3 regions of the Alkalibacillus flavidus genome follow, and region 3 is predicted to be linked to each of the others. Evidence: predicted binding sites of a transcription regulator. Region 3 holds the regulator's gene; each other region holds the start of a gene.

Region 1 (9,719 bases), on a different contig from region 3:
GCGCGTCGTTGCGCTTCGAAATCGGCACTGTCAGCGATTTCTTCTGCGAACTCTACATCTTTGGCTTGGACTTGTTGGTGTTTCGGTGTTTGGCCGAGTGGTTTCTTGCTTTTGCCGTTGTGTTCATCTTTTCCCATCGTTTTCACCCTTTCTGATTGATACAGGGTTAGTATGTGCTGGGTGTTTTCGGGTTATGTACGTTCGTTTTTAAACAAATAAAACCATCGCCAACTTTTGACGATGGTTTAAATCGTTATTCTTTCACGGGTCCATTCATTTTTCGTGCCAGGTAAATGATTGGCGTGTCTAGAATGGATACGAGTAATTTTAACAAATAAGTGGTAATACCGATCATTACGACAGTGCTGAATTCGAATACACCTAAAAATGCGATGAATGTAAAAATGAAACTGTCGATGAGTTGGCTTGTTGCTGTACTTATATTGTTACGGATAAATAAAAATTTACCTTCTGTTTTTTGTCTGATGGCATCAAATACGTAAACGTCAATTAATTGTGAGACGAAGTAAGCGACGAAACTTCCGATCATGACGCGTGGTGTGATGCTGAATAGTGTTTCCATCGGTTCTTGTGCGAAGTCTTGTGAGTTTGGTACATAATGTAAGTCGATTTGGATCATGATGACGAAAAAGGCCATCGACGCCAAGCCGACGAATACGCTTTTTCTTGCTTCTTCTTTACCGTATTTTTCGTTTATTAAATCGGTCGCTAAAAAGATGGTTGCGTATACGACATTTCCGAGCGTCGCTTCTAAGCCGAAAATGTTCACGCTTTTGACCACTTCAATGTTTGCGACGATCGTTGCAAACGCAATCCAGGCGAAAAGCCCTGTTTTACCGAATAATTTGTAAAAGGTTAAAATCCCAATAAAATTAATCGCTAATGTTACAAAAAATAATAATTCGTTCAATGTTGTCATCTCCTTAATTTTTTTATAGCAGGTTTTGGCTAACTGCTGTATTTTGCGATTGCCTGTTGACAATCGCCTACAAATCATACCATTCTTATGAAATGTTTTTCAATCTTAAATTAAAAACTTGAAGTAACTGTTGAATTCATGAATAATTAAGATAATTCTAACGGTTATTGATCTTAGTCATCATTTGTAAAACTCGCAATTATTTCCGGGGAAATAATTGCCGAATGGTGTTGAAAGGCGGGGAATATATGAAAACGATTGGGATTATTGGTGGTATGAGTTGGGAGTCGACAGTCACGTATTACCAACAGATTAATCGTCTTGTGAAAGAAAGATTAGGTGGACTTCACTCGGCCAAATGTATTGTATTTAGTGTTGACTTTGCAGAGATTGAAGCATATCAGTCTAAAGGTGAGTGGGACAAAGCAGGTGCCGAATTAGCCGACGTTGCTAAAAAATTAGAACTTGCAGGTGCTGACATGATCGTCCTCGCAACGAACACGATGCATAAAGTCATCAGCCCGATTGAAGAGGCAACAAAGCTTCCTGTGATTCGTATTGCGGATGCGACGGCTGAAGCGATTAGACAACAGGGGTTAAATCGGGTTGCGTTATTAGGAACGAAGTATACAATGGAGCAAGATTTTTATAAAGGTCGTGTGCAGGAACACGGTGTGGATGTGATGGTGCCTGATCCGAATGAACAAGAACAGATTAATCACATTATTTTTAATGAGTTAGTATTAGGTGAGTTTCGTCAAGAGTCAAAGCAGTACTACCTGGATGTCGTAGATCGGCTTCTAAATAGTGGTGCAGAAGGAGTCATTTTTGGTTGTACGGAAATCGGGTTGTTGATACAAGCGAAGGATGTGTCTGTCCCAGTATTTGATACGTCACTTATCCATGTCGAACGTGCTGTAGCTGAGGCGTTATCGTATTCATAAAAAGAAGCGCGAGTACCTAAAAACTAGGTGATCGCGCTTTATTTTTAATCTAAAATTGATAAGCCGCGTTCGATTAACGTATGATAATCGTCGCTAAGGGTTTGTAATTGGCGTAATTCCTCTAAAATCGTAGCAGTAAGTGGTGCATCTGGCGCGATCTCATGAAGCATTTCAAATAATTCGAGACGAGATAACCAATCATTCGTATGATTCTCATTTAGCTCAGAATGACTATCAGCAATCGCTTCAACTGACGGTCCATGCTCGCGGATGTTACGAATACGGGCATAAACGTCATTTAAAGGGTCGTCAGCTGACTCTAATTCTCGTTCATCATCCTGTTCGATAACGGTATGGAAGTTTTCGCCGTCAGCTGCGCCGGCAAAAACAGAACTGACAGAAGTTCCGATAGCTAAATCAAACGGCTCTTCCTTAAAGGTAATCAGTGGATCCTGCCCGCGACTGACGCTTCCATTCGTTAATGTGATTAAAATAACTTTTTCGTTTCGTTTTTCAATGGCTGTAATCTCTCCGTTAACCTGTAACCCGTTGTCGTATGTGAGAGACAAGCATTCACCGATTTCTAGTTGATGGTTTGATAACTCATTGTCTGTCATGTCCTCAATCGGTTTGTCGATATTGGTGACGTGACCGATTGGAGCTTGAAATCCGTGTTGATGTCGCTCTGTTCCGTGTCCTTGTAATTGCTCACCCTCAAACGCTAAAGCTGTTTCGCCATCCGTTTTGATTAATATTGCTTCTTCGTTGTCGTCTTTTAGTAACTCAGATATCGTGCCGGTAATCTGTAAGCCAGATGATAAGACGGCAGTGGCAGTATGGCCAGATTTGACGGCTTTATCTAAGCTTTCCGTACCACCTTGCATGAATGCCATCGACTCGGCGAGTTCTTCGGCTGCATCTAATAATTGTTGGAAACTTTTACAAACAAATAGATGTGGTTGTGGTTTCGTAATGTCGAAATCCGTTTCGATCACTTTGTCTTTATCAAATGGAATCTTCTCAACGTCGTCGCTTAACGCATTAGCTCCTTCACCGACTGAGGATAGTAGGCCAGCGCCATAAATTTTCGGGTCGTCGAGTGAACCGATTAATCCGAATTCTACGGTCCACCAAAAGAATCGTCCGACAATTTGTGCTTCTGATAATTCCGTGATTTTCGCCTCACATTCGTCGACTTGTTGTTTAGCTGCTGCAATTTCTTCTTCTGTCGCATTTCCTTTTTCGAGCAAATTCGAGTAGTGACGAACCGCTTCAAAATGGTCGTGCTCTTCCTTGGTTGCTAATGCTTTCATGCCAATTTCGCCAAATCGTTTGACGAATGCTGAATACTCAGGGTCGGCTAAGATCGGCGCGTGCCCAGCAGCTTCATGCACAATGTCAGGTGCTGGTGTATATAAAATATTGTCTAACTGGCGAATTTCATCCACGACGGGTAAAATTCCCTGCGCTTGAAATTCAAAGAACGCCACTCCAGGAATGAAGCCGTCAATCGTGGCAGCGCCCCAACCAAATGGGGCAAGGCTTTCGTTCATTTCATCGACATTCGGGATATGATCAATCGAAATAGCCGATGCTTTAAGTCCATCAGTATAAGCCTCGTGTGCTCGGTCTTTCAATAAATTGTGATTTTGTCGCATAATATAACGCCAAACGGCATGATTAATCGGTGTATAGTTTTCATAGTTTTGATTAACAGTATATTGTCGTAAATGTTTTGGGACAGTTTTCGGTTTAACGGTTTGCATCAAATCTCTCCTTTTAGCGCTTTTTAGCTTGTCTACTTAAACGCTTTTTATTATTAAAGTATTAAGTAAATTATGAAAAATATATCATGGTTATAATTCGGATGCAATTATTTTTCGTAAAAAAATTATGATTTTTTAAGTTGTGAGCACTCTAATAGTGTTCGTTTAATCGGTTGTGACAGGTTTAAGAAATAGTGAAGTCGGGTACATTGAACAATAAGTATAGGAAGTCCGGATATAATAAGAAGGGAGTTATGTTGGAATGAAAATGAATGTAACACAGAAATTGATTTCAGAACACTTAGTCTCGGGTGAAATGACACCTGGTGAAGAGATTGGGTTAAAGATTGATCAAACATTAACACAAGACGCAACAGGTACGATGGTTATGTTGGAACTGGAAGCGATGGGGATTGATCAAGCTAAAACAGAAGTGTCTGCTCAGTATGTGGACCATAACTTAATTCAAGACGACTACCGTAACCCGGACGACCATATGTTTTTACGTAGTGCAGCCAATCGTTTTGGTATTTACTATAGTCGACCAGGTAATGGGGTAAGTCACCCTGTTCATATGCAAAAGCTAGCTAAACCAGGTAAGACACTGCTCGGTTCAGACAGTCATACGTGTGCTAATGGTAGTATGGGTATGCTTGCGATGGGAGCAGGTGGTATTGATGTTGCTTTAGCAATCGCTGGAGAACCATATTACATCAAAATGCCTGAGGTTTGGGGCATTAAATTGACTGGTAAGTTGCCTGACTGGGTCAGTGCAAAGGATGTTATTTTAGAACTATTGCGCCGTCACGATGTTAAAGGTGGCGTTGGCAAAGTTATCGAATATTATGGTCCAGGTGTTAAAGAATTATCAGCGATGGACCGTCACGTCATTGCGAATATGGGGGCTGAACTTGGTGCAACAGGTACAGTGTTCCCAGCTGATAAAGAAGTGAAGCATTTCATGAAAGTGCAAGGTCGTGAGGATGAATTTGAAGAGTTAACGGCTGATCGAGGTGCTAAATACGATATTGATGAAGAAATCGATTTATCTGCACTGGAACCGCTTATTGCGAAGCCATCCAGTCCAGGTAAAGTTGTACCAGTTAGCGAAGTAGCAGGTGAACCGATTTATCAATCATATATTGGCTCATCCGCTAACCCAGGTTATCGCGACTTTGCGATTGTAGCAGAAATTGTGAAAAATAAACATATAGCTCAAGGCTTATCGTTAGATATTAACCCGTCATCGCGCCAAATTCTGACGCAACTGGTCGAAGATGGTCATATCGCAAGCTTGCTACAAGCAGGAGGACGACTGCACCAAGCGGGTTGTAACGGTTGTATCGGTATGGGGCAAGCCCCTGCATCCGGTCGTAACAGTTTAAGAACAACGCCGCGTAACTTCCCGGGTCGTTCTGGTACGAAGGAAGACAGTGTGTTCTTGTGTAGTCCGGAAACAGCGGCAGCATCCGCACTAACAGGTAAAATCACGGACCCGCGCACATTAGATATGAGTTATCCAAAAATTAAGGAACCGACTAAAGTCGATTTCCAAAAAGAAAAGCATATGCTAGAAGAGCCGTCAGCTCCAGCTGAAGGTTTAACGGTTGAACTTGATAAAGGCCCTAATATTAGTTCGATTCCGAGTATGGAGCCGTTACAGGATAATTTTGAAGTACCTGTATTACTGAAAATGGGTGACAATATTTCGACGGATGAAATTTTAGCGGGTGGTTCACGCGTTCTACCATACCGCAGTAATTTACCGAAGATTAGTGCGTTCACGTTTGAAATTGTCGATGATGAATATTATGAGCGTGCGATGAATCTTCGAAATGATGGGGGCCATGCGGTTGTCGGTGGTTATAACTACGGGCAAGGTTCCAGTCGTGAGCACGCAGCCTTAGCGCCACGTTATTTAGGTATGAAAGCGGTGATCACGAAAGATTTCGCACGTATTCACTTACAGAACCTCATTAACTTCGGTATCTTACCGTTAACATTTGCGGATGAAAGTGAATACGACAAGATCGAACAAGATGACGTATTAGAATTCAGCGATGTCCGTCAGAAGATTCAAGAGTCATATGAATTCGAAGTCGGAATTAAAGGAAAAGACAAAAAAGTTCGCGTGAAACACAGTTTAACTGATCGCCATTTGGACATAATACTAGCAGGAGGCATTATTAACTGGGTTAAAAACAAACAAGAAAGTGGTGTCTAAATGGGTTCACAACAGTCACGTTGTAAAGCGTGTGATGGCGCAGGTTTATTAATGGACGATGAAGAATGGCGCTATACATGCACCGTTTGTGGTGGTGATGGTTATGTCTCGTTTTACGATCAACCAGAAAACCGTGCCTTAAGTGATGTTGACGAGAACAATCGTATCTTGGATTAAAGCTAAAGCATTCCGCTCAATAGCGAGCGGGATGCTTTTAAGTTTGGGGTTCGTTTTGGTAACATCATCTATAGGAGGGGATGGAGAATGAACGAACAAACGATTTTTGTAGATATGGATTTTTTTCGCAACGGTTTAATTCAATTAACAGAAACGATGTCAGAAGAAGAGCTAGACCGTATTCCTCAAGGATTTAATAACAACCCACGCTGGAACATTGGTCATGCGTTGGTGACAACGGATTACTTAGTGACGAATGCTGTCGGTGAATCGAGCCAATTACCAGCACATTATCCACACTTATTCGCACGTGGCACAAGCCCTCAAGATTGGGAAGGTAAGACTGTGCCAACGAAAGACGAACTGTTAGAACAGTTGAAAGCAAATCATCAATCGCTTCAGCAGTTGATTCAAGGAAAATTAGACCAATCTATCCCGTTTGAGATGTTTCACCTGAAAACGGTGGAGGACGTAGTGAAATTTTCGACGTCACATGAAACATTGCACTCCGGTATTGCTAAAACACAAAACCAAATCCAATCATGATAACAGGGACTGGCAATCGCCGGTCTCTTTCTTTTTTCAAAAATATTCCCTGTAAACGCGTCACAACCCGACAATATTTGTTAAAATAATATAAGTCTTAAACATGTTTATGGGAGGTGAAACGATGACGTGGGATATTTTAAATGTGATTGGAACGATGGCTTTTGCTATCAGTGGAGCGATCGTGGCCTTAGAGGAACGCTATGATTTGTTCGGTGTGTATTTGCTAGGCTTTACGACGGCGTTTGGCGGAGGTTTGATTCGCCACGTTGTTCTAGGTTTACCCGTTTCAGAAGTGTGGAACCAAAGTATGTTATTTCTGATCGCATTTATTACACTCACGTTATTGTTTTTTATCCCGTTTCATTGGTTTTTAACCGGATGGGCTAAATGGGGCGCATTTTTTGATTCGATCGGTTTGTCGTCGTTTGCGGTACAAGGGGCGCTTTTTGCTGTGGCTGCAGGTTATCCATTGCCAGCTGTCATAGTTGGAAGTGTCTTAACGGGGACAGGCGGAGGCATGGTTCGTGATGTGCTTGCTGGACGCAAACCTCTTGTCTTACATAAAGAAATTTATGCGATGTGGGCGGTGTTAGGTGCTTTAGTTATCGGAGTTGGCTTAGCTGATGAGATGGTTGAATACATGATCTTGTTAACTTTGATTATCGCATTAAGAATGCTGTCCGTGATTTATGATTGGCATCTCCCGAGTCGAAGTGATTGGTTGAACTTTCTGAGACAGATAAAGAATTCTTAGTTTCGTGTTATCACTGAAGGCGTTTCAACGTTATAATAGGATAAGGTACAAGGGTTAAAGGAGAGGTTCAATGGCTTGTTCGAAGACGTTCTTTCGCCAGTTTCCGATATTTAGCGATTTAGCAGATGAAGAATTAATCGAAGTGAACGACATTTCGCGCCCTAAGCAGATGAAAAAGAATGACGTCGTGTTTCGTGAGGGTGATAAGCGTGATGCGGTTTATTTTGTCGTCTCGGGCTTAGTTAAAATTTATAAAGTGAGTGAAGGCGGCCAGGAACAAGTCATTAATTTCATTCATTCGAATGATATGTTTCCGCATGTCGGCTTTTTCGACGACACACCATATCCTGCGACAGCCGTTACCATTTCTGATACTGAATTAATAGCCATTCCAATTGAAGCGTTTGAAAACCTTTTAATTCAAAAACCACAAATTTCGATCAAAGTGATGCGGGTTATGGGGAAGAAAATTTTAGACTTGCAATCACGGGTGCAACAAATGAGCACTCAAACAGTGTTTGAACGAACGGTGTCGATGTTACTTCAATTAACCGACGAATTAGGTGAGACGGACGACAATGGTGAGATTCTGGTTAGTTTGCCGATTACGAATGCGGACCTGGCGAATATGATCGGGGTAACACGCGAGTCGGTCAATCGAACGTTTAATCAACTGAAAAAATCGAACATTATTACATACACTCGCCAACAGGTGGTCGTACATGACTATGAAGCGTTAATCGATCGAATATGAGCATGAAACTTGCGACATAGATTAGTGTTCGTTTATGATAGCTAATGAAAAATTGATATAAAAGCGATGGCAATGTTGTGATAACTATCACAATGTTGTCATTTTTTTATGCTCAAAATGTGATATATATCACATTTTTCTGATTATGGCATGTGTATGATAAGAGTAGGAATGAAAAAGGAGGCGTTGAAATGAGTCGAAAAAAGCAGTCGAATCATGATGAACCGAAACTTTATGGCACGTTTATTTCGGTGTTAATCGTCGGATTATTAATAACATTGATGTGGGTAGGGATTTTTGTCGGATTTATGTAAGTTATCTTTTAAAGGGAGAGTGAGCTTATGCACGTGCACAAGTTAGAAAAAGTGTGGTTGGCAATTGGATTTATTACATTAGTAGCATTTTTAACGACAGTAGGCATTCAAGCTTTCGCATCAGGCCAAGGGGCGCCTAGTGGTTTGACGAAAGTTGATCCTGAAAATGTAGAAGAAACCCCACCGTTTGATGATCCTGGCTTGCATCAAATCGGGGAGAATGAGTATGAGCTTGTTATGATTTTGCAGTCTTACGGCTTTACACCGAATGAAGTGACGATTCCTGAAGGGGCGACCGTTCACTTTAAGATAACATCGAAAGACGTCGTACATGGATTTGAAATTGCGGGTACGACCGTTAACATGATGGCCACACCTGGTCATGTGAATGAAACGACGTATACATTCGATGAAGCAGGTTCATTTTTGATTTTATGTAATGAGTATTGTGGTACAGGACACCACTTAATGAGTGCCGAATTGGAGGTGGAGTAAATGGTGAATCGATTAGATGCACGTCTTAGTTTATATCATTTTTATGCCGCGTTTACGGCGCTTTTAATTGGTGGTTTGCTCGGTTTACTGCAGACATTGGTAAGAAGTGAATCGATTACATTACCGTTTAAGTTAAATTACTATCAAATACTCACGGCTCATGGTGTGTTATTAGCATTAGTCTTTACGACATTATTTATTTTCGGTTTTATGTATGCAGGTGTTTCAAGAACGACAGGTGAGTTGTCGTCACATCGTCGTAAGTCAGCGTGGATCGGCTTTATTCTAATGACAGTTGGAACAGTTCTTGGTGTTGTGATGATCCTCATGAATAAAGCGACTGTGTTGTATACATTTTATGCACCGCTACAAGCTTCACCTTTATTTTATATTGCATTAGCCCTATTAATTGTCGGGACGTATTTTGCTAGTTACGCGATTATTTCGCAATACAATGGTTGGCGAAAAGCAAATCCAGGTCAGAAGAGTCCGTTATTTGCTTTTATGGCTGTTGCCACACTCGTGTTATGGATTATTGCGACGTTAGGTGTCGTTGCGACCGTCTTATTTCAATTTATTCCGTGGTCACTCGGCTTCCAAGAAGAAATTAATGTGACGTTAAGTCGTACATTGTTCTGGTATTTCGGCCACCCGCTCGTTTATTTCTGGTTATTACCAGCTTATATGGCATGGTACATTGTTGTGCCAAAAGTGATTGGTGGCAAGATCTTTAGTGACTCATTAGCGCGTTTATCGTTTTTGCTATTTATTTTGTTCTCGATTCCGGTCGGCTTTCACCACC
Region 2 (12,389 bases), on a different contig from region 3:
GGGAAATGGTTGGGCTGTCACATCGATTGAACAAAATCAGCTTCAATAATCCAATTGATTGTGTTGTCATCTGTTGTACACGCTTGAAAGATCACGCGCTCACCACCTGACGTACCCGTGATCCGGTCCCAATAATCGGTGCCGTTTTCCATGCCGATAGCATGTTCATCTACTTGATAGACACGGTTCACGTCGTATTGATAAGCATGTCCGTTTTGATCGGTAATGATAAACGATGTCGCATGCCAAATACCGTTAAACACACCGGGGTTATGTCCGATAAAGTGCGTGTTTAAGCCATCTGTTCCGCTAAATGTTTCCGCACCACCCCATGTGGACGCAACTTGACGACTGTCAATGATCGCTTGACCGTTCGCTCGCCCGCCGTTTTCATAAGGAATTTGTTGGCCGTTTACATAAATGGTCATAGGATTGAATGTTGTTTCATTTGCTGTCCTGGATTGAGTTTTAGTTGATGGGGACTGTTGTGATTTTTGCTTTTGTAATGACGGCGTTGTTAAATAAGCAGCTGACGCCCAATAGTCGTTATCGTGATGTGTGATACGGTACCACGTCTTGTCATCGACTATGGCTTTCGCGTTTGCGGTGACGCTAACGTTTGGTGTTAACGTCGTTTTCGCTTCAAATGATGTAGCTGGACCTGTCCGTAAATTAAGCTCGGTTGTCGCGACGTATGTGCCTTCGTGGGCTTTAGTTTCAAAAGTAACGCGATTCTGTTTAGGTATAATCGTCATGTAGGATTTATGTTGTAAGTCATAGCTGGAGATTGTGTGGAGATCTCCCGATGCTTTTGTCGTTTCTGAGGAGTTGGTAGGGACTGTGAAGGCGCCGATTAAGAGCGCAGTCATTAAGGTTATGCTGAACCATATTCGAAACACAGCAATGCCTCCTCATTTGGCAAGAATTATGTGAATGGTGTATCGTTATTATAAGACAAAATAATCTATGATTCTATTAAAATAGCACGGATAATCAAAAAATAGTCAAAAGGTGTGGATTCCGATTGTCGAACGATATGTTATTTTGTCGAAACAATAGGTCAAAAGTCAAATGTGATGGATTTCACAAAATCATCACACGCTCGCCAAAAATTTATCACGAAATAATGGCTTTGATAGTCGCTGAATCGGGTACAATAAGATTATAAGTGATTTATAAATTAGGCCCCTTGTTAAGGAGGGAGAGTCATGCTTTTATTTGAAGATCCGGTGTTCGGAAGCCGGATGTTAACACTACTCACGTTAACATTCCACATTATATTTGCGACGTTGGGAGTGGGTGTCCCACTGATGATCATGATCGCGCAGTGGGTCGGCATTAAACGAAATGATTTGCATTATATTATGTTAGCGAGACGGTGGGCGCGCGGATTTGTCGTCTTAGTCGCTGTCGGTGTTGTGACAGGTACAGCGATTGGATTGCAACTGTCGCTTTTATGGCCTGAATTTATGCAACTGGCAGGTCACGTTATCGCGCTACCGCTCTTTATGGAAGTATTTGCGTTTTTCTTTGAAGCCATTTTCCTCGGGATTTATTTATACACATGGGACCGGTTTGAAAATCAAAAGAAACATTTACTGTTATTGGTTCCTGTTGCGATTGGTGCGGCCATGTCAGCGTTTTTCATCACAACGGTGAACGGTTTTATGAATTCGCCAGAAGGATTTAGTATTATAGATGGGCAAATGACAGGCGTGAACCCGATTGAGGCGATGTTTAACACTGCGACGCCGACGAAAGTAACACACGTCATTTCGACAGCCTTTATGACGTCAGCATTTGTGTTAGCTGCTGTCGCTGCGTATAAATTGTTGCGTAGCTCGAATCACGAGTACCATAAAAAAGCATTACATTTAACGATGAAAATTGGTCTCGTCTTTGCGGTTGCGACCGCGATTATCGGTGATTTTTCGGGTAAATATTTAGCCGAGCATCAGCCAGAGAAGTTAGCTGCCGCTGAATGGCATTTCGAAACAGAAGAAGGCGCGCCCCTTGTGTTATACGGGGTGCTGGGTGATGACCAAGAGCCGAAGTATGCGATTGAGGTACCGTATGCACTCAGTGTTTTAGCCCATAATGATCCGTTTTCAGAAGTAGAAGGATTAAATGAAACGCCTGAAGATGAACGACCGCCGTTATTCGTCCATTACTTCTTTGACACGATGATTACGATAGGCATGTTTATGATCGGCTTGTCGCTCATCTATTGGTTTGCCTCGTGGCGTGGTTGGTCGGTTGCGTCATCGAAGCTGATGCGTTGGCTGATCTTAGCAGGCGGCCCACTGTCGATTTTAGCGATTGAAGCGGGTTGGTGGATGGCTGAGTTGGGCCGTCAGCCGTGGATTTTACGCGGTGTGATGACAGTCGATGAAGCCGCGACGCAAAGTGCTTATGTTGGGCATATGTTTGTCGCATTTGCCGCGCTTTATTTGATTTTAGGTATCGGGGTTGCGGTTGTATTGAATAAGATTTTCAAAGATAATCCTGTTGAATCAGAGCTTGGCGAGCAAGGAGGTGGCCGTTCATGAGTTATGAAATAATCGGAATGGCTGTGTTATGGACATTCTTGTTTGGTTACGTGATCGTTGCCTCTGTCGATTTTGGCGCTGGGTTCTTCAACGCTTATAGTATTATTACGGGGAAAGATCGGATTTTAACGAAAGTTATTCAACGGTATTTGTCACCCGTTTGGGAAGTGACGAACGTCTTTTTAGTCTTTTTCTTCGTCGGAATTGTCGGGTTTTTCCCGTCATCGGCGTATTATTATGGCAGTATTTTATTAGTGCCGGTCAGTATTTCGATTATATTGCTCGCAATCCGTGGGTCGTATTATGCATTTGAAACGTATGGAACGAAAGGCCATCGCGGTTATGCGTTTATGTACGGTGCAACAGGGCTCGTCATACCGGCATCATTTTCCGTCGTGCTTACGGTGTCGGAAGGCGGATTTGTTGATATGATCAACGGCCGACCTGAACTTGATTATTGGGCGCTTTTTTCGAGTCCGCTCACGTGGAGTATCGTTGTCCTTAGTGTGATCGCCGTGTTGTATATTTCCGCTGTGTTTCTGACGTGGTATGCGAACCGGGCTGGTGATGTGGAAGCGACGCAATTACTGAGAAAATATGCGCTTATTTGGGCGCTTCCGACGATTGTGACAGCGAGTGGCATTATTTATGAATTGCGCTCGCACAACCCGGAGCATTTTGACTCGCTCATGAATTTATGGTGGATGTTCGCTATTTCGTTTATCTTTTTTGCGATTAGTGTCTGGTTAATTTGGCAAAAACGTCGTTATGGTACGGCATTTCTGTTATTGATCGGTCAATTTGCCTTTGCGTTTTTCGCTTATGGTATTTCCAAGTATCCGTACTTGTTATACCCACATCTGACGGTGTCTGATAGTGTGACGAACGATTCGATGGCGATCGCGTTAATTATTGCCTTTGTCGCAGGTTTGTTGTTACTCGTGCCGTCGCTCTATTTATTGATGCGTCTATTCTTGTTTGATGATAAGTATGTTTCAGGTGAAAAATAAGGAGCGTGAGTTGTATGACAGACTTTTTAATTACGTACGCGCCGTTTTTAGTGTTAATCGGAGCAACTGGCATGGCGTTTTGGATTGCTTTGCCTGGCGGGAAAAATTAATAGATTAAATAGAGAAAACTTGGCCGCAGCCAAGTTTTTTCTATTGGGTCATTAGGTTTTGAAATAAGTCGCTTGATTTATGAGATAAATCAGGTGACTTATTTGATAAATAGGTGGAGTTTTGAAATAACTAGTATGAGTTATTTCAAAAGTGATAAGTAAAGCCAAAAAAAGCGGCGACGCGTTAGAGCGTGGCCGCTTCGATTTGTTTTAATTGATAAAGGTAACCTTGCTTGTCCATTAAACTATCGTAGTCGCCGGTTTCGACGACTTCGCCATGGTCCATGACAATGATCTGATCGAATTGGTCTAAGCCAGTTAAATCATGACTGACCAATATAAGCGTGTCGTTTTGCGCTCGATCATAAACGTGATGTAAGACGCGTTCAGCGGTCACGCGGTCGAGCGATGATGTCGGCTCATCGAGTAACCACAATGAAGCGTCACGGAGAAAGACGCGTGCGAGGGCGAGCCGTTGTTTTTCGCCACCTGATAAATTGTCGCCTTTTTCATAAACTGGATCGTCTAATGTAAACGAATCGAGTGCAGCTAAACGTAGCGCCTCATTTAGCGATTCGTCACTCGCATCAGACAATAGATTATCACGGATCGTCCCTTGGAAAAACGCGTCTTCTTGCATCACGACGTTCGAAACGTCCCAAATAGAATCAGCTTGAATAGTGTGAATCGACTCACCGTTTAGTTGAATCGATCCGGACTCGACGTGTTCGAGTTTCAACAATAATTGTAGCACTGTCGTTTTCCCGGATCCGCTTGCTCCAATAATCGCCGTTTTTGATCCAGGTTCAACCGACAAAGACACGTTATGAAGCGTGGCGCGCTCTTCGCCGGGATACGTAAATGTGACGTGATCAAAATCAATATGAGTGATAGGTGTTTGAAGCGTGTTGCCACCTGCTTCGTCTGGCTGATCTAACGTATACAAACGATCGGCTGCTTGTTTGTTGTCGCGAAAATATTGCGGGAAGGCAGCCATCGGTGATGTGTTTTCAAACACAGTGAGTGTGAGCAACATAAACATCGCAAGCAACACCGCATCAAACTGACCCGCTGCACTTAAATAACTGCCGATTGCCAGCACACCCCACGCCATCGCAAACCCGACCCAACCATCAAGCACCTGATGGACGAGTTCACGCACGCGACTGCGAGCGATCGCGTTTTCGTAATCATCGTTTAAATCGGCGAAAGCGTCTTGACGAGCTTGCATGTTTTGATGAATCGTTAAATCTTGATAACCGTATAACATGTCAGTCGCCTCAGCTGTCAGAGCGCTCGCTTGCTCGGCGGTTGATTCATCTGTTGCACTTTGTAGCCAAGCAAATAACGCCGGGAGAATAACGAGCGATAAGCTTAAACCGATGATGAGCCATATCGCCATCCATACGGAAAAATAGGCCGTAAACAAAATCGTCGCGAAAAAGATCAAGACGAGCACAATCGGCGGATAGATGACGCGTAAAAAGACATTCTGCAGCGATTCAACGTCATTAACCGCTCGCGACAGCAAGTCACCCGATTTCAGACGTTGTAATCTCGCAGGTGATAATTGCTGTAACCGGTCAAAAAAGTGGACGCGAATATGCTTTAACATCGAAAACGTCGCGCGGTGTGAGATGAGTCGCTCAACATAACGTGACCCTGCTCTCGTAAACCCTAATAATTTAACCGTTGCGATGACGATCGTTAACGCATAAATCGGGACTCCTAAAGCGGCTTGTGAGATCAAATAGCCGCTTGCTGAAAATAAGCCGACTGCGGCAATGCCTGCGATAAAGCCAAACAGAATCGAGATGAGGACGTCGCGCTTTTCTTTCATTAATTGCGTTATGACTGCTTGTAACCCATTCATGCGTTAACACCTCCATCAATCCCGAGTAACGCGCGGTATGCGCTGCTCGAATGTTTTAACGACGCATCAGTGCCGGATGCGATCAACTCGCCGTCATTTAAGACGATGATTTGATCGGCCGCTTGTATCGTATGAATGCGGTGCGCGACAGTTATGACGGTGGCATTCGTACTTAAGTCATGGATGGCTTGTGATAACAGTTGCTCAGTTTTTAAGTCTAGTCCTGTCGTAGGTTCATCGAATAAAATAAGCGATGGTTGTTTCAAAAAGGCGCGCGCTAAAGCAAGGCGTTGTTTTTCGCCACCTGATAACCCGCGGCCCCCGTCGCCAACAACGGTTTCAATCCCTGAGTCGAGTGAATCAATTAACGACTGTAATCCAGCGCGTTTAGCGGCATCATAAACGTCATCGACTGGTGCATCAGGTTGACTAATCGCAATATTGTCGTAAATCGATCCTGAAAAAATATACGGTGACTGTGTAATATAGCTTAATTGGCGAAACCAGACGTCTTCGCGTAATTCGTGTTGTTTGAGTGAATTGACGTTAATTCGGCCATGTTGTATGGGCAGTAGTCCTGCGATGACGTTTAACAATGTTGTTTTGCCGGCTCCACTCGGTCCAACTACTGCGATGTTTTGGCCGGCTTCGATCGTCGCAGATATATTTTTCAGTATGTCAACGTCATCATAAGCGAATGATACGTGATCCAGTGTCATTCGCGGTGGAACCGACACAATCGTTTGCTGGCCCCATGCGACAGGGTGTTTCGATTCGTCTAATACAGCCTCAATGGATTTGCCTGCTGTTATGCTTTCTCGTCCTGCGTGAAAGGCGCTGCTTAAGTCTTTTAACGCGATATAAAATTCAGGAGCTAATAACAAGATGAAAAATGCGGTTGTAAACGCAATCGAATCAAAAATGATGAGGCCGACCGCAAGTTCTAACGCGATCAAGCCAATACTTAACATCGAAATGAGCTCCATCATAAAAGCTGACGTAAATGCGACTTTTAAAACACCTAACGTTGCATCACGAAATTGATTACTTCGTTTTTCAATTAACGTTTGTTCTTGTTGGGCTCGCCCGAATAGAGATAATGTTGTTAAACCTTGCAATGAGTCGAGAAATTGACCTGAAAAATTTGATAACGCGTTCAATTGTTCTTCAGATTTGTCGCGTGTTTTAAGCCCGATGATCGCCATGAAAATCGGAATGAACGGCGCAGTAATGAGCACAATTAACGCTGATGGCCAGTTGTAGATCGCCATCATGATCAAAATCGCAAGTGGGACAACCGAAGCACGGACCATCTGCGGTATATACTCACGGTAATAGGCGTCTGTTTGATCGACCGTATTCAATAACGTGGCGATTTTTTCACCTGATCGGCCTTGTGCCGCCAGTTCGATCGGTTGATTCGTATAATGTTGTAATAAGTGCGAGCGCATACTTGTTTTAGCTTTTTTCGCTAACGTTATGCCGATTCGACCTGAGGTGAAGGTCAAAACAGCGCGTGCCGATATAATCGCAAGCAAACCGATTAAACTGACGAGGACGTCTAGAAAACCAGCATCCTGCAAAAATACCGAATCAATAATCGAGACGATGACGTAAGCTTGTAATAGGATCATCGTCGCTAATAATAGATGGACGCCGGCTAACTGGATGATATAGTGCCGGGATAAGTAAGATTTTAATAATGACATCGACATACGTCCTTTCACCATGCTGCTTCTATTGTACGCTTTTTGATCAATATTTTTAATTAAAATGGTTACTATTCGGGTGAAAATTTCGTGACGGATATGGTTTTTGCATGAATTGATATATAATAGAAAAAGATGCCAAAGGAGGTACGAACGTGACACGTATAGGAATAACGATTTTTTTGATGATATTACTTGCAGCGTGCCAAAATGGTGATGCGACTGAGGCTAATGAGTCCGATCAAATGGCCGAAGCGTTGAAACCGTTCGAGACGAGTAAACCATCTGACGTTTCGGCGTATTTAGGCACGTGGTCGACGTATAAAGGAGAAGGCAGTGGTTATGAACAGCTGCGTTTACAAGAAAGTGAAGACGGTTATGAAATTCAATATGATTTAATGGATTATGACGGGCGCGTCTTGAAATCGATGCTCGGACCACTCGACGGATTACGTGATGGTCAAGGTGTGTTTGATTATAACGCTGACCGCTATGGCAATAACGGCCAGCTCGAAGTCCATTTACAAGCAGATGGTGTGCAATTTTATAACAAAGTCGATGGGGAAACGGTGAAGGAAATCTTTTTTAACCAAAAAATAAGCCGTTAACCATCACGCTTGTTTCGTTTAACCCCTGCTGTCACGACAATCGTTAACGTGATTAAAATTGCGATGAGTGATACCCAATAAAGCCACGGTGAGTCATATAATCTGTTTAGGCCAGCTAATACGGCCGTCACGAAAATTAACGCAATCATTAAGAGTCGTTTCATGGCGTCACACCTCACTTTTCTTAGTAGGGATAGTATAACGCGTTTAACGGACGAGTTGCCAACGTAACCTTTTGGAAAACTTTTTTATTTTTACAAATAAATACTGATAAAATAGAGATGATCTGTAGTCGGGTATATGTAGGTGAGGGCATTTAAAGTCTCAACAGGCGGGAGGGCTTCGATGCATATTTTAATCAATTTGCTGCTGTATATTTCGGCATTCATGACGGTTGTTGTTATGGTAGCGTGTATTGTCATGTTAATCGTCGGGCACGAACCAGTGAAAAAATGGGTCGTTCTATTTGTCATGCTCGTGTTTGCAACAGGGTCGATATTCATCAGTCAGCAGTATTTATTTACGTTTGATTATATCGAACGGACAAGGTTAGAAGACGTCATGTTGCCAGTGACCTCCCCGAATAATGATTATGTCGCATATGCTTATTATAATTCTTATGGCGGGGCAGCCGAAGAAAAAGATGTCTTTATCGAAGTGCAAAGTTTAGAGACATTCGAACGTCGCGTCGTCTATTATAGTAATGCCCAAGCAGTCTTTGACATGAATTGGGTCGATGGTGATGAGTTATTCGTGTTAAATGAACAACCAGGCTATGTTGAATCAAGACGGTCAACGGTGCTTGATGTTGACGATGAGTTGTACTATGATTTAAATTACGCCTGCCAAAGTTTGATCCTGCAAGAAGAGTATGAGTCGTGTTATGAAGCGGGTGAAGAGCAGCTGTAAGTTAAAAGAATATCGCCGAATGTTTGCGGAGAATCGCCGTATAATAGAAAAATATCGCTGTATCAGAAGGGAAATTCGCCGTATTCAAGTTAGGAAGAGATAAAAATGTTAATCATATTAGGAATCATTGTTGCATTTGCGATTGCTGTTCTTTTGCTCATACTAAGTGTGATGACTGTCTTTGCGTTAGTAAAACAGAGGCCGTTGCCAAAGAAATTGTTGATCGCAACTCTCTCTGGAATGGTCGTTTTAGCATCGATTTTTGTATATGAGCATTATTTGTTTACATTTGAAGAGATTAATACAACGAATATGCAGGAAGGTCCGGGTCCGCTTGAATCACCTGATGAAACATTTGAGGTAAGTGCTTATTATGAACCGTATGGTGGTGCAGCAGGTGGTGTGAATGTTTGGGTAGAAGTGGTGAGTGACACGTCAGATCATGAGCCCCGAATTATTTATTACAGCGATGCTAAGAGTCATTTTCAGATGGAATGGATAGATGATAAAACGTTACGAATCGAAAACGATGACCTGAGCTATCCAGGGCAAGATAGAAGTGTCACGCTAGATGTGACAAAAGAGATCTACCACGACCGAGGTGCCGCGTGCCGAAGTTGGGTGTTAGATCAAACGTACGAAACGTGTTATGAAGCAGATACATAAAATAAATCTTAAAGGAGAGAAATAACATGTCGAAGCAAGGATGGGCGAACGTCATATTAGTCATCACATTAGTAATTGTGACGACAATGTACATAATGGAAACGGCTGAGACGACTACGACACACGAATGGCTTGAAGATTTAACCGTCGAAGATGCGAAGTTTGAATCGAGCGTTGACCGGGATGCGAAAACCATGTTGAGAGAATACGTCAGAACGAATGAATTTCGTTTTGATAATACGATCACCATTTACGACCAAACCGGTGAAGAAGTGGCCTATGAGATTCAATTTCGTTATAATGACGATGATGAGCTGATTGTGACAAGTGTTGACAGGTTCCTAGATGAATAAGATAGTAGCAACGAAAATTCAAAAAATTTAGAATTAATGTGCAAATCTTGTATTAGATGAATGTTATCTATGCTATAATAATGGGTAGAATAACAAGTATAAGGGGGCTTGCTTCGTGTCCGTTACAGTACGTGAATTAGACCAAAATGATTTTCAGGCCGTGCGTGAGGTAGCACAAGCGAGTTGGCATGATACATACGATGATTTGTTGCCACGTCACGTGCAAGACGCGTTTTTAACCGAAGCATACAGCGATTACAATATGCAGCAACGGTTAATGCGCGGCGGTTTTTGGGTAGCTGAAGATGATAATGGGATTATTGGTTTCGCGAATTTCACGCCCGTTGACGAACAAGGGGATGCAGATCTGGTCGCGATTTATATGCATCCAGATCATATCGGACAAGGTGTCGGGAGCATGTTGTTGCAAACAGGGATTCAGCAGCTAACGACACTTCGCTATTTGTATGTCGATGTGGAAAAAGAAAATGATGTCGGCATGCGTTTCTATGAAGCAAAAGGGTTTAAAGTCGTGAAGGAATTCGATGAAGTGTTTGCGGGTCATACATTGTCGACTGTGCGCATGGTGCTTGAATTGGAGGTCGATGAAGCATGACGATTACGCAAGTGCCGGGCGTCCGGGTCGGTCATGCAGATGATCAATTGGCGAAAACGGGCTGTACTGTGATTATGACAGAAGGTGGTGCGACGTGCGGTGTTGATGTTCGTGGGTCTGCACCAGGAACGCGTGAGACGGATTTACTCGATCCAGTGAATTTAGTCGATCAAGTCCATGCGATTAGTCTAGCTGGCGGTAGCGCTTATGGTTTAGATGCGGCAAGCGGTGTCATGCAATACCTAGAAGAGCAAGGTGTTGGCATGGACGTCGGTGTTGCGAAAGTCCCGATCGTGCCGAGTGCGATCTTGTTTGATTTAGCAGTCGGTGATGCGTCAGTGCGACCGGATGCGGCGATGGGCTATGAAGCGGCTGAACGTGCGACGGAATTTCCTGTCATTCAAGGGTCTGTCGGTGCTGGTACAGGTGCCACTGTTGGGAAAATTGCTGGGTTTGACGCTGTTAGTCCAAGCGGTATTGGCAGTGCGTCGATTACGCTCGATAATGGCTTAGTCGTTGGCGCGATTGTCGCGGTGAACGCATTTGGCGATGTCGTTAACCCGTCGACGGATACGATTTTAGCAGGTGCGCGCAATCTAGAGACGGGTGAATTTGTGAACAGCCGGCAAACGTTGCGTGAACAGGCTGTAGCGGACGGTTTTCCAGGATCTAATACGACGCTTGCGGTAGTCGCGGCGAATGCAGCATTAACGAAGACGGAAGCGACAAAAGTAGCTCAAGTTGCGCAAAACGCAATCTCGCGCACGATGTCACCTGCGCATACGATGTTAGATGGGGACACCGTTTATGCGCTTGGGACAGGTGATGCGCACTATGATATTAACGTTGTATCCGATTTAGCGTGCGATACATTGGAGCAAGCGATTTTAAATGCGGTTCGTGCTAGTGAAGCATAATTGTCATCGATCTGTTTAAGACTAAGGGTACTTAAACGGAGGTGACACGATGGCACGCATTGCAGTGGAAAATAGTATGGCCGATTTGCAACAAGCATTAGCTGAACAAGGGTATGAGGTGATTAAGCTCGAAGGTGAGCAAGTACCCGATTGTGATTGCTGTTGCGTTTCAGGCCAAGATAACAATATGATGGGCATGAGCGATAAAGCAACGAACGCCCCCGTTGTGAACTGCCACGGTATGTCGACCGATGAAGCTGTCGACGCTGTGAATGCTCGCGTGTAAAGAGGTGCTAACTTAGCGCCTCTTTTTTGTGGTTGAGGGGGGTGATTTGAATCAACAATGTCGCGAAATGAGTCAAGCGTTTGTGATTTTGATTCAAGAGTATTAGAGTTTGGCGCAAGCCGTTTTGAAAATGGCGCAAGATTTACGGAAAATGAATCAAGAGCGAACTACAGATTCGATTAAAAGAGCCGTATTACAAGGCGACGCGATTAAGTTTTTAAATAAGTTATCGGGTTTATCTCAAAACTAGAGGTAGTTATGAAATAATTGAGGCGACTTATTTAAAAACTAAAGAGCACTGCAACATGAAAAAGAACTTGGCGGGGGCCAAGTTCTTTTGATTAAATCGTCCATTGATCATTGACGATGGCGACGAGTTTCCATTCACCGTTATTATTTTGTTCGAATACGAGGTTAATCGCATACCAGTCCATGCCTTCGTATTCATCGCTTCCCTCAACATAGTACTCAACGACGTAAGCATCTGGGAATTCGTCTTCGATGTTGTTAATCGTGTTTCCGCGTTCTTTAAATTCATTAACGTGACGTTCATCGTAAGACGTGTAATCTTTTTGGAACAGGTATTCGTTGTGATATTCCATTGGGGTGAGTTCGATCGGCTTGCCACTGCCGTCTTGGTTGCCCCAATTGTACGTTTCCTCACTACTAGCGAAAGTCGCCACTTCCTCAGCGTTAAACACGAGATCGTCATCGCTCACGTTCACGTAAGGTGAAAATAGAACGCCTTGTTCGTCGTGGACGTGTTCAGCGACGGCTTCGTAA
Region 3 (11,214 bases):
CCTTTAGATTCTTCGATTGTGATAACACCGTCGTTACCTACGCGCTCCATCGCTTCAGCAATAAGTGAGCCCACTTCTTCATCCGCTGCTGAAATGGATGCAACTTGTGAAATTGATTCGCGGCCTTCGATTGGGTTTGAAATTTTCGCAAGTTCATTTGTCGCAAGTTCAGTCGCTTTTTCGATACCGCGACGAATGCCCACTGGGTTTGCACCTGATGTCACGTTTTTCAGACCTTCACGGATCATTGCTTGGGCAAGAACCGTTGCCGTTGTCGTACCGTCACCAGCGATTTCGTTTGTCTTCGATGCTACCTCTGATACGAGCTGTGCACCCATGTTTTCAAAGTGGTCTTCTAATTCGATCTCTTTCGCAATTGTTACACCGTCGTTTGTAATAAGTGGTGAACCGAATTGTTTATCTAATACAACATTACGTCCTTTTGGTCCTAATGTCACTTTCACAGCGTTTGCTAATGTATCAACACCGTTAAGCATTGAGTTACGTGCGTTTTCACTAAACTTAATTTCTTTAGCCATGATCATAACCTCCTTGAATAATTAAACATTGAATCGTTTGCTTTATTGAACGACTGCTAAAATGTCGTTTTCGCGTAAAACTAAGTATTCTTTGCCGTCTTTCTCGACTTCTGTGCCAGCGAATTTCGAATAGATGATACGATCGCCTTCGCTAACTTCTAACGCAATCTTCTCACCGTTATCTGTCACGCGGCCTGTGCCGACAGCAACGACTTTACCTTCCTGTGGTTTTTCCTTAGCTGAATCTGGTAGGACAATGCCTCCTGCTGTTGTCGCCTCCTCCTCAACTAATTCGACAATAACGCGATCTCCTAGTGGTTTTAACATGATCAAGACCTCCTCTAAATTAATGATGGAATCTGTTTATTAGCACTCGAATTAGTCGAGTGCTAAATCCACTTATTATAATAATGAATCACGAAAAAATTTGCAAGTAAAAACATTAAAATTTTTGTTTCTTCTAACTTATTAGTATAGAATAACGTTTAGATAGAAAAATCATGACATCAGAAACGGGAAAGGATCGATTATCGTGCCAAGACGTTATTGGGGAATACTGATTATATATTTAGCTGCACAATTATTACCGAGTCTTATTTTAGGGTTTGTCTATCAACCGGACCTTCCCCCACAAAATGTGTTGATCTTATCAACCATTGTGAGTATGTCAATTGCGACGATTTGGATTATTAGTTTATTACGGCATGAGATGGCGTCGTTAAATCATCGGAGTGGACTAGGAACAGGAGAAATTGTTAAATGGTCCATTATCGGTGTCGTGTTGGCATATGGGACTCAAATTGTCGCTAACGTGATTAATATTTATGTATTAGGTATTGAACAAGGGTCACAAAACACACAAGATATTATACAAATTATCGAAAGCAACGTATGGTTTATTTTATTACCGATTGTGTTCGCACCGATTTTAGAGGAAATTGTGTTTCGTAAAATTTTATTCGGTGAAATTTATAAACGGACGAACTTTGTGATAGCTGGTCTGCTATCAGCTTTTATTTTCGCCGCGATGCACTTCGACTTCACATTTATCTTAACGTACACAGCGATGGGCTTTGCGTTTGCGTACCTTTATGTCAAAACAGAGCGCATTATTGTCCCGATCATTGCCCATATGGCGATGAATACATTTGTCGTGATGATTCAATTAAGTGTGGACATTGACGACTTAGAACGACAACTAGAAGATATGCAAAATGCATTAATGATTTTCTTTGGAGGATAGGACATGAAGATTTCACCAATTATATTAGCTTGGGTTTATATATTCATGGGCGTCTTGTTCGTCTATTTAGCGATTGAAACAGCGGATCAAACGATTTGGAATGCCGGAACACTTTTATTCGCGTTTATTGCAGCGATTGATTTCGGCGTGGCGATTCGATTATTCGGCGTCAACCAAGCGATGAAAAAACAATAAACTAATTTTACCGTCATACATGATTGTATGGCGGTTTTTTAATGGCATTGATGCATAATGCTTGTCACATTGGAATACATTGAAGTAACCTTTTATACCATGAAATAAATCAAATTTTTCAAAATAGTATTGTCGAATTTGTGAATTTTCTTTATGATATTGTTATGAAGGTTAATAGATTAATAAGGGAGGAATACGATGGAAGAGCGAATTATTAGCTTTTTAGAAGCGATTAGTGACTTCGTCTGGGGTCCTTGGACGCTCACCTTATTGGTTGGGACAGGGATTTTCCTCACGTTTCGACTCGGCTTCTTACAGTTCAAAACATTACCTTACGCATTGAAATTATCATTTAGTCCTAAAAAGCAAGACAAGAAATCAGAGGGTGACATCTCTCACTTTCAATCGTTAACGACGGCGCTCGCCGCGACGATTGGTACCGGTAATATCGCCGGTGTTGCAACAGCCGTTGTCGCAGGTGGTCCTGGTGCGGTGTTATGGATGTGGATCTCCGCCCTATTCGGTATGGCAACGAAATACGCTGAGGCGATTTTGGCTGTTAAATACCGTGAGAAAGATCCAAATGGCAATATGTCAGGCGGTCCGATGTACTATATCGAAAAAGGTCTGAACATGAAATGGCTTGCCGTGTTGTTTGCATTTTTCGGTGCGGTCGCTGCCTTTGGTATCGGGAATATGGTACAGTCGAACTCTGTGTCAGATGCGCTTGATACAACATTTGATGTTCCGTTTATTGTAACGGGTATTGTATTAACGGTGTTAGCTGGTCTCGTGATCTTAGGTGGTATTAAGAGTATCGGACGAGTTACCGCTTATATCGTGCCGTTTATGGCTTTGTTTTATGTCATTGGTGGATTAATCATTTTATTCTCTAATTTAAGTATGGCAGGCGAAGCTGTTGCGCTTATTTTCACAGATGCATTCACTGGACAAGCGGTTGCTGGTGGTGCACTCGGTGCCGTCATTCGTTGGGGTGTTGCTCGTGGGGTATTCTCTAACGAAGCTGGTCTCGGTTCTGCACCGATTGCTGCGGCGGCTGCGCGTACTGACTACCCTGGCCGTCAAGCGTTAGTTTCCATGACGCAAGTATTTATTGATACGATTGTCGTTTGTTCGATTACAGGTATTACGATTGTCATGGCTGATATGTATATCGGCGGCGAAAAAGGCGCTAGCTTAACATCACAATCCTTTGAAGCTTTCTTAGGGCCAACAGGTTCGATGATTGTTTCACTCGGTCTCGTATTCTTTGCTTTCTCAACGATTCTCGGTTGGTCTTACTACGGTGAGAAATGCTTCGGTTACTTAACGAAACATAAAGGCTTGAACATTTACCGTGTTCTCTTTATCGCCCTCATTTTCGTCGGAGCTGTTGTGAAGCTCGATGTTGTATGGGCATTCGCTGACGTGATGAACGGGCTTATGGCTGTACCAAACTTAATCGGCTTACTCCTCCTCTCTGGTGTTGTTGTAAATGAGACACGTAAGTTTATCAAAGTGAAACAACAAGAAGAAGCAAGTGAACAATCCTAAATAATAAGCAGAAGCAAGTGAACAATCCTAAATAATAAGCAGAAGCAAGTGAACAATCCTAAATAATAAGCAGAAGGCACTGACAGCGGTCAGTGCCTTTTATTTTGATCCACTTTTCACTTATCTTGACTCAACTATAGAAATGCTTGAATCACATTGAGATGGGCTTGCATCAAACTCGTAACCTCTTGACTCACTTTTCAAAACGCTTGATTCAAAGATCAATCGGCTTGATGCAATCTGGATCATTATGCTTCGGACTGTTCACATATGTGCTGACAACGTCATACGTTAACGGTAAATCTGGCTGCGCATACAACCATTCTTTCATATCAGTCGGATTTTTCGCTTCGAAATCGATCCACTCTTGCTCGCTATTAGCTGGAAGCATGACAGGCATGCGGTGATGGATCTCAGCCATGTCACGATTCGCTTCCTTCGTTAAAATCGTACACGTCACTTTTTCCCCCGCTTCAGTCTGCCAGCGGTCCCAAAGGCCTGCAAACGTAAACAGCTCTTGATCAGGTGAATAAATTCGCACAGGCTGTTTAGCACCGTCAATCGTCATCCATTCGTAAAAGCTATCCGCAACGATTAAGCAACGGCGCTTTGACAACAGTTTTTTGTAACTAGGTTTTTCCTCCGCGGTTTCGAGTCTGGCGTTGATCATGTTGTGTCGCATCGATTCATCCTTAGCCCAGGACGGAATAAGCCCCCAACTCATTGGGCCGATGCGATTTTGCTCACCGTCACTCACCACAGCGATCACATCTTGTGTCGGGGCAACATTGTAACTCGGCTCCCACGCAATCTGACCGTCCGCTTGATACAACTTTTTCACCGTATCGGGTCCTACCGTTAACGTAAATCGTCCACACACTACGCTTCCTCCTCGTCGACACCTTTCATTTTATACGCGGCAGGTATCGCAAACGCAATAATCACACCTGCAACAATAAAGGCTTCATTTAATGCTTGTAAGGTCGCTTCTTGCGTTGACATATGATCGAGTAACATCATATGACCGCGCCTTAACTCGTAATAAACTGAGAAAAAGACGATCCCGAGCGATGATGAGAATTGGCGGATTAAATTGTTCATCGCTGAGCCTTGCGCGACTAAGTTTTCCGGAATCTTATTCATACCAGCTGTGGTCGCTGGCATATTCCCAAAGCCAAGGCCTGCTCCGTGAATCGCTTGAATGACGAAAATCACCCAAATCGCCGTCGACAATTCGACGAAACCGTACGCAAAACTGGATAACGACAAAATAATCAAGCCAGTCGGAATCACGAGTTTCGGGCCTTTTTTATCTAAAATTTTACCGCCAACATTCATAAACACGCCGCTTAATAACGAACTCGGAAGGAAAATCAAACCTGTCGTCACTAATCCGAGCATAAACGCTTCTTGAATGAGATATGGGACTAAAAATAGCGTGGAAAACAACCCAATCGACGCGGCAGATGTTACGAATATCGAATAACGATACGTCTTAATTTTAAACACGCGCAACTCTAATAAAGGTTGCTGTTGCCTCAACTCGTGGCGAATAAATAAGCCAATAAACGTAATACCAACTACAAGTAATGCGACGTTTGTGACATTTACCAGTCCATCAATTTCTCGCCCTTGTCCAAGCACGTATAATACCGGACCAACACCAAGTGTGACCATTAAGAATCCTAAGCCATCGAACTTGAGTGATGGATCGGACTCGGTCGTTTTTAAATACTTCGTCGAAAAGAATAAACTTAATAACGCAAACGGAATATTAAATAAGAATAAATAAATCCAATTCAAGTTTTCAGCAATGAGGCCACCAATTGTCGGACCGATCGCTGGGGCAATCATGACTGAAATACCGTACGTCCCGACCGCGAACCCGCGTTCATTTTTCGGAAAGGCATGGAATATAAGCGCCATCGCATTCGGCAACATTAAACCACCCGCAACCCCTTGTACCGCACGAGAACTAATGACCATCTCTAGCGATTGCGATAAAGCGCCGAGAATCGATCCGGTAATAAACAAGCAGACGCCAATAATATAGACTTTCTTCCGCCCGAACCGATCACCTAGAAATCCAGTCAGTGGCATCGTCATTCCCATCGCGATCATAAAAATGGTCAATATCCAACTCACACCGACCGCATCGGAATCGAATATACGCATAAACTCCGGCAACACCGGATTTAACATACTATTATTTAAAATAACCGTAAATGTTCCAAACAAGACGGCTAACACAACTAACCATTTATGTGACACATTACTCATCGTTGTTGGCCCCTTTAATTTTTCGTCTCACGAACTATTGTACTTGTTTACACGATGATTGGAAAGGTCGCTCATTCATTTTTTAAAAAGTAAATCAGCGACTGCAGTTCGACTGAGAGATCGATATGCCTCACCCGGACATCGTCAGGTACCGATAAGCGAGCAGGCGTGAAGTTTAAGATCCCTTCGATACCTGTATTTACCAATCGTTCGGTTACTTCATCAGCCGCATGCATCGGTACGGTTAAGATCGCGACATTAATATTCGTCCGCTTCAGTTCTGACTCTAAATCATTCACACTAAAAATCGGCACCCCGCCAATGGTTGTGCCTACTTTATCATCATTTGTATCAAATGCGATTTCAATCTTCGTGTTGTTGTTTTTGATAAAATTATAATTGAGTAATGCTGTGCCTAGATTCCCTACTCCGACGAGTGCGACATGGGCAATTTCATCTTGGTCAAGTACTTTACGAAACACATAAATTAAATGCTCGATATCATAGCCGTACCCTTTACGGCCAAGCTCGCCAAAATAGGAAAAGTCTTTGCGAATGGTGGCTGAATCCACTTTAACGGCGTCACTTAATTCTTTTGACGAGATACGTTGCTTCCCTTGTTGTTGCATTGAATTTAAATGGCGATAATAAAGCGGCAACCGTTTCGCTGTTGCTTTCGGTATCTTCTGGTCTACCATCGTTTTAGAATCTCCTTTTTTGAAAACGATTTAAAAACGTCATGCATTGCTTTATAGTAAGACTATACGATAAACTAGGTCACGTTGAGGTGAATACCATGATAGTGATGCAATTAAATAATATCGGCAAGTCATTTGGTGCTGATACTATTCTATCGAAAATTAAATTAGAAGTACATCATCGTGACCGAATCGCGATTGTCGGCCGTAATGGAGCCGGGAAATCGACGATCCTGCAAATTATGGCAGGCGAAGCGTCCTACGATGAAGGAGAAATATACAAACCGAAAGATGTCTCGATTGGCTATCTCGCGCAACATTCAGGCCTTAGTTCATCCGAAACGATCTGGAATGAAATGTTGTCGGTTTTTAAAGAAACCGTTGCTCGTGAAAAAGAATTACGCGAATTAGAAGGCCAGATGGCGAACCCAGATGTTTTCGCTGATGATGAGTCGTATCAACAATTACTGACGACTTATGATCAAAAACAAAACGAATTCCAAGCAATGGGTGGCTTTCAATACGAAGCTGACATTAAATCGGTTTTACAAGGCTTGAATTTCGGCGAATTCGATTATCAAACGCCGATCAATGATTTAAGTGGTGGGCAAAAGACACGCCTGGCACTCGGGAAATTATTACTAGCAAAACCCGACGTGCTTATATTAGACGAGCCGACGAACCATCTCGACATTGACACGCTCAATTGGCTCGAGAATTACTTAAACAGTTATGATGGTGCTGTCGTCATCGTGTCGCACGACCGTTATTTCTTAGACCAAACTGTCAACGTCGTCTATGAAGTCGCGTTTCAATCATCGAAGCGTTATAACGGCAACTACAGTTATTTTCTACAAAAGCGACAAGAAGATTACGAACTGCAAATGAAGCATTTCGAAAAACAACAAAGCGAAATCAAACGACTAGAAGATTTCGTCCAACGTAATATTGCCCGCGATTCGACGAGTAAACGCGCTCAAGCTAGACGGAAACAACTTGAGAAAATGGAGCGCATCGAACGGCCGGATTTAGACGATGCATCGGCGAAATTCAGCTTCGATATTAAACAAAAAAGTGGTAATGACGTCCTTAAAGTTAACCAACTCGAAGCGCGTTATGGCGCGTTAGACGAACCAATTTTCCGTAACGTCACGTTCAGCGTCAATCGCGGCGATCGAATTGCGATCGTCGGGCCGAATGGTGTTGGCAAAACGACCCTCATTCAAGCAATTTTAAAGCGAATGGAATTTGTCGACGGTGAGGTTCAAGTGGGCACGAACGTCGATTTTGGCTATTACGACCAGGAACAGTCGACATTAAATCCATCAAAGACCGCGTTAGACGAACTGTGGGATGACTATCCCCTCATGAATGAGAAAGACGTTCGGACCGTGCTCGGTAATTTCCTATTTACGGGTGAAGATGTGCTTAAAACGGTCGGGATGCTAAGTGGCGGCGAAAAAGCACGTGTGTTGCTCGCTAAACTCATGTTGCAACAAGCGAACGTGTTAATTATGGACGAGCCGACGAACCATTTAGATTTAGACAGTAAAGAAGTTTTAGAAGCGGCGCTGGCTGATTTCCCTGGCACAATCATCTTCGTATCGCACGACCGTTATTTCATTAACCGGATTGCTACTCAAGTACTTGAAATGAATCAACACGGCGTGAAGACATACCTCGGCGATTACGATTATTATTTAGAGAAGAAACAAGAAGAAGCTGAGATTAAAGCTATGGAAGACGCACAAAAACAAGAGGACAATCAAGCTGAACAGACGACGAAATCACAATTCGAACAAGACAAACAAGTTAAACGGGATATTCGTAAGTTAGAACGACGAATTGAAACGATTGAAACGTCGATTCAGGAGCATGAAGAAGTGATCGAGGCTGAGCAGGCGAAAATGAATAATCCTGATCTAGCGGGCGATTATAGTACGCTACAAGATATTAATGACACGATCCAGCATCACCAGGAAGCAATTGATGCATTAATGGAAGAATGGGAAACGCTACAAGAACAATTAGATTCGTATGAAACGAATGTATAACTGGAACCGTTCAATAAGGATGATGGTCACATTATCCACATATTGAACGGTTTTTTTATTTATCAACAGCTCACATCCCCTATAAGACGGGTTTCACACATGATTATACACAATATCCACAGCTTGTGAGTAGTTTATCCCCATTTCCGTCTACTTTTTCACAGCCGAATTTGTCCCTATTCTATAAAAAAGTTCCACAGCTATGTGGATAAGCTGTGGAATCATTACGGCATCATAAGTCCAGGGTTTGCATTTAAATCGAAATCCGCAACATCACCTTGATGATATTGAATCGAAGCCGCTGCCCCGATCATTGCGGCATTATCTGTACACAAATAAAGTGGCGGAATGTGCACAGCAATATCACTATCTGCAAATCGATCACGAAGACGCTTTCGTAATGTTTGGTTCGCTGACACGCCTCCTGCGACAATTAACTGTTTCACCCCATAATCTTGCGCGGCTTGAAATGTTTTATCGACTAACACATCGATCACACTTGCTTGAAATGACGCCGCAATATTAGCCTTATCAATTGATTCACCTTTTTGTCGTTTATGATGTAATGTGTTAATAACGGATGTTTTTAAACCACTGAAACTAAAATCGTAAGACCCTTCTTCTAAATAAGAACGCGGAAACTGATACGTCTCTTCACCTGTTTGGGCTAACTGATCGATTTGTGGCCCTCCTGGATAGGGTAAGTTAAGGGCTTTAGCCACTTTATCATAAGCTTCACCCGCTGCATCATCTCGCGTCTCACCAATCACGTCATACTGTCCGTGTCCATCCATATAAATCAATTCCGTATGACCGCCTGAAACGACTAGAGATAATAGCGGGAACTCAAACGGCTGTTCAAGACGATTCGCATAAATATGTCCAGCAATATGGTGCACACCAATGAGCGGCAAATCATGCGCAAAAGCAATGGCTCTAGCTGCGTTCACGCCTACTAACAGAGCACCGACTAAACCAGGACCTTGCGTCACCGCGACCGCATCTAAATCGTCAAACGACACGTCTGCTTCTGTCATCGCTTGTTCCATCACCACGGTCATTTGTTCAATATGATGACGCGATGCCACTTCAGGAACGACACCACCGAATTTTTCGTGAATATCCATTTGGGTTGCCACAACATTCGATAACAGCGTTGTCCCCCCTTGGACGACAGCGGCTGCCGTTTCATCACAACTCGTTTCAATGGCTAATATCATTTCATTTGCTTCAGTCATTGTAATTTCACCCACATAACATACGCATCTTCATGATCGGGATAATAATTCTCCCGGCGTGCGACAATTTTTAAGCCGAATTTTTGGTACATTTTTTGCGCGACAATATTCGATTGCCTAACTTCTAACGATAATTCCTCAGCACCTGTTTGTCTCGCCAGTTTTAATACATGGCGAAATAACTGTTCACCATAACCATGCCCTCGTTCGCTCGGCAAAATCGCGACATTCGTGATTTGCGCTGTTTCTAATACGATCCAAACACCGCAATACCCAATAATCTGATCATCTTTTTCTAAAACGAGATAGTAGGAAAAACGATTTTTGACTAAATCGACTTCAAAATCATCACGCCTCCAAGGTGCGGCGAACGATGCATGTTCAACCGACATAATATCGTCTAAATCGGTTATTTCCATTTTACGAACACGTACTTCACCCATCGTTATCGTCCCTTTTCTTGTTTCTCCAACCATTTCGCCTCAGCTTCTACCATTCGATGATACTGTGGCGCTAAACTATGAACAGGTATCGGTTCTTCATATAACGCTAAATAACCAAGCATACTCGCCTTCGGATACTGCACCATAGAGTCAACAAACCGCGCTTGATCACCCAATGTTTCACGGATCATACCCGTAAAATCATGTCGTGTTGAACTTGTGAAAATAACTGGCTGATTGATGTTACTTAATTGATCTAGCCAATCTTGCATTGTTCCATTATGATCAGCTTCAATCGTCTCTAATCCTTCAGAAGTCCGTTTATATAAGCCAGTATATACATTCCCACGTCTCGCATCGAAAAACGGAGAAATAAACGTGTCAACATCCGTCACTTGAGCCGCTAACAGCTTCAAACTGGATAGTCCAACAATAGGAATGTTTAGCGACCATGCCATCGATTTAGCCGTCGACATGCCAATGCGAAGCCCTGTATAAGAACCAGGTCCTTCTGCTACCGCGATTTGATTTAAATCAGCCGGTTTTAATTCAGCTTGACCCATTACGTATTGAATGGCTGGCATTAATTGAATTGAATGATTACGTTTCATATTAAGCGTTAATTCCGCCGCTAATACACCGTCTGCTAAAACAGCAACACTTAACGGTTGATTAGACGTATCGATTGCTAAAACATTCATCACTCGAACTCCTCACATAAACGATTAAAACGTTCACCATATGGCGTCAACGTTACACAACGCTCCTGTTCTCCACGCTTCTCAATATAAATAGCTAAACGTTGGTTCGGTAAAAAGTCTTCAATAAATTGCGACCACTCAATTACCGTCACACCATCCGCATCAAAAAAATCGTCAAATCCTATATCTTCATCACTATCTTCTAAACGGTACACGTCCATATGAAACAACGGAAGCCGCCCACGATACTGTTTCACGATCGTATATGT

What was found. The regulator Rex, encoded in region 3, represses fermentation and respiration genes when NADH is low (regulators of the CRP and FNR family bind a similar motif). The targets are predictions, from matches to a motif close to TTGTGAAATATTTCACAA.
Region 1: the regulator Rex is predicted to act here: its motif matches at 8,226-8,243, upstream of ABID56_RS12270 (cytochrome c oxidase subunit 2A).
Region 2: the regulator Rex is predicted to act here: its motif matches at 1,072-1,089, upstream of ABID56_RS07015 (cytochrome ubiquinol oxidase subunit I).

The regions. Positions count from the first base shown of each region.
Region 1 is NZ_JBEPMX010000016.1:30,914-40,632, forward strand. It holds gene ABID56_RS12225 (YfhD family protein) at 1-137, opposite strand, end outside; gene ABID56_RS12230 (queuosine precursor transporter) at 254-931, opposite strand; gene ABID56_RS12235 (aspartate/glutamate racemase family protein) at 1,189-1,884, shown strand; gene ABID56_RS12240 (aromatic amino acid hydroxylase) at 1,929-3,650, opposite strand; gene ABID56_RS12245 (aconitate hydratase) at 3,913-5,874, shown strand; gene ABID56_RS12250 (hypothetical protein) at 5,875-6,051, shown strand; gene ABID56_RS12255 (DinB family protein) at 6,139-6,597, shown strand; gene ABID56_RS12260 (trimeric intracellular cation channel family protein) at 6,722-7,354, shown strand; gene ABID56_RS12265 (Crp/Fnr family transcriptional regulator) at 7,425-8,108, shown strand; gene ABID56_RS12270 (cytochrome c oxidase subunit 2A) at 8,300-8,422, shown strand; gene ABID56_RS12275 (cytochrome c oxidase subunit II) at 8,450-8,917, shown strand; gene ABID56_RS12280 (b(o/a)3-type cytochrome-c oxidase subunit 1) at 8,918-9,719, shown strand, end outside.
Region 2 is NZ_JBEPMX010000006.1:47,243-59,631, reverse strand. It holds gene ABID56_RS07020 (SH3 domain-containing protein) at 18-899, opposite strand; gene ABID56_RS07015 (cytochrome ubiquinol oxidase subunit I) at 1,209-2,549, shown strand; gene ABID56_RS07010 (cytochrome d ubiquinol oxidase subunit II) at 2,546-3,559, shown strand; gene cydS (cytochrome bd oxidase small subunit CydS family protein) at 3,574-3,669, shown strand; gene cydC (thiol reductant ABC exporter subunit CydC) at 3,854-5,542, opposite strand; gene cydD (thiol reductant ABC exporter subunit CydD) at 5,539-7,251, opposite strand; gene ABID56_RS06995 (hypothetical protein) at 7,407-7,859, shown strand; gene ABID56_RS06990 (hypothetical protein) at 7,856-8,023, opposite strand; gene ABID56_RS06985 (DUF5412 family protein) at 8,205-8,768, shown strand; gene ABID56_RS06980 (DUF5412 family protein) at 8,874-9,434, shown strand; gene ABID56_RS06975 (hypothetical protein) at 9,461-9,787, shown strand; gene ABID56_RS06970 (GNAT family N-acetyltransferase) at 9,903-10,403, shown strand; gene ABID56_RS06965 (P1 family peptidase) at 10,400-11,320, shown strand; gene ABID56_RS06960 (YkuS family protein) at 11,370-11,606, shown strand; gene ABID56_RS06955 (hypothetical protein) at 11,716-11,856, shown strand; gene ABID56_RS06950 (hypothetical protein) at 11,948-12,389, opposite strand, start outside.
Region 3 is NZ_JBEPMX010000005.1:155,185-166,398, forward strand. It holds gene groL (chaperonin GroEL) at 1-539, opposite strand, end outside; gene groES (co-chaperone GroES) at 582-866, opposite strand; gene ABID56_RS06625 (CPBP family intramembrane glutamic endopeptidase) at 1,072-1,782, shown strand; gene ABID56_RS06630 (YdiK family protein) at 1,786-1,977, shown strand; gene ABID56_RS06635 (alanine/glycine:cation symporter family protein) at 2,176-3,531, shown strand; gene ABID56_RS06640 (SOS response-associated peptidase) at 3,746-4,411, opposite strand; gene ABID56_RS06645 (MDR family MFS transporter) at 4,411-5,811, opposite strand; gene ABID56_RS06650 (redox-sensing transcriptional repressor Rex) at 5,883-6,509, opposite strand; gene ABID56_RS06655 (ABC transporter ATP-binding protein) at 6,608-8,563, shown strand; gene tsaD (tRNA (adenosine(37)-N6)-threonylcarbamoyltransferase complex transferase subunit TsaD) at 8,788-9,801, opposite strand; gene rimI (ribosomal protein S18-alanine N-acetyltransferase) at 9,798-10,244, opposite strand; gene tsaB (tRNA (adenosine(37)-N6)-threonylcarbamoyltransferase complex dimerization subunit type 1 TsaB) at 10,247-10,945, opposite strand; gene tsaE (tRNA (adenosine(37)-N6)-threonylcarbamoyltransferase complex ATPase subunit type 1 TsaE) at 10,945-11,214, opposite strand, start outside.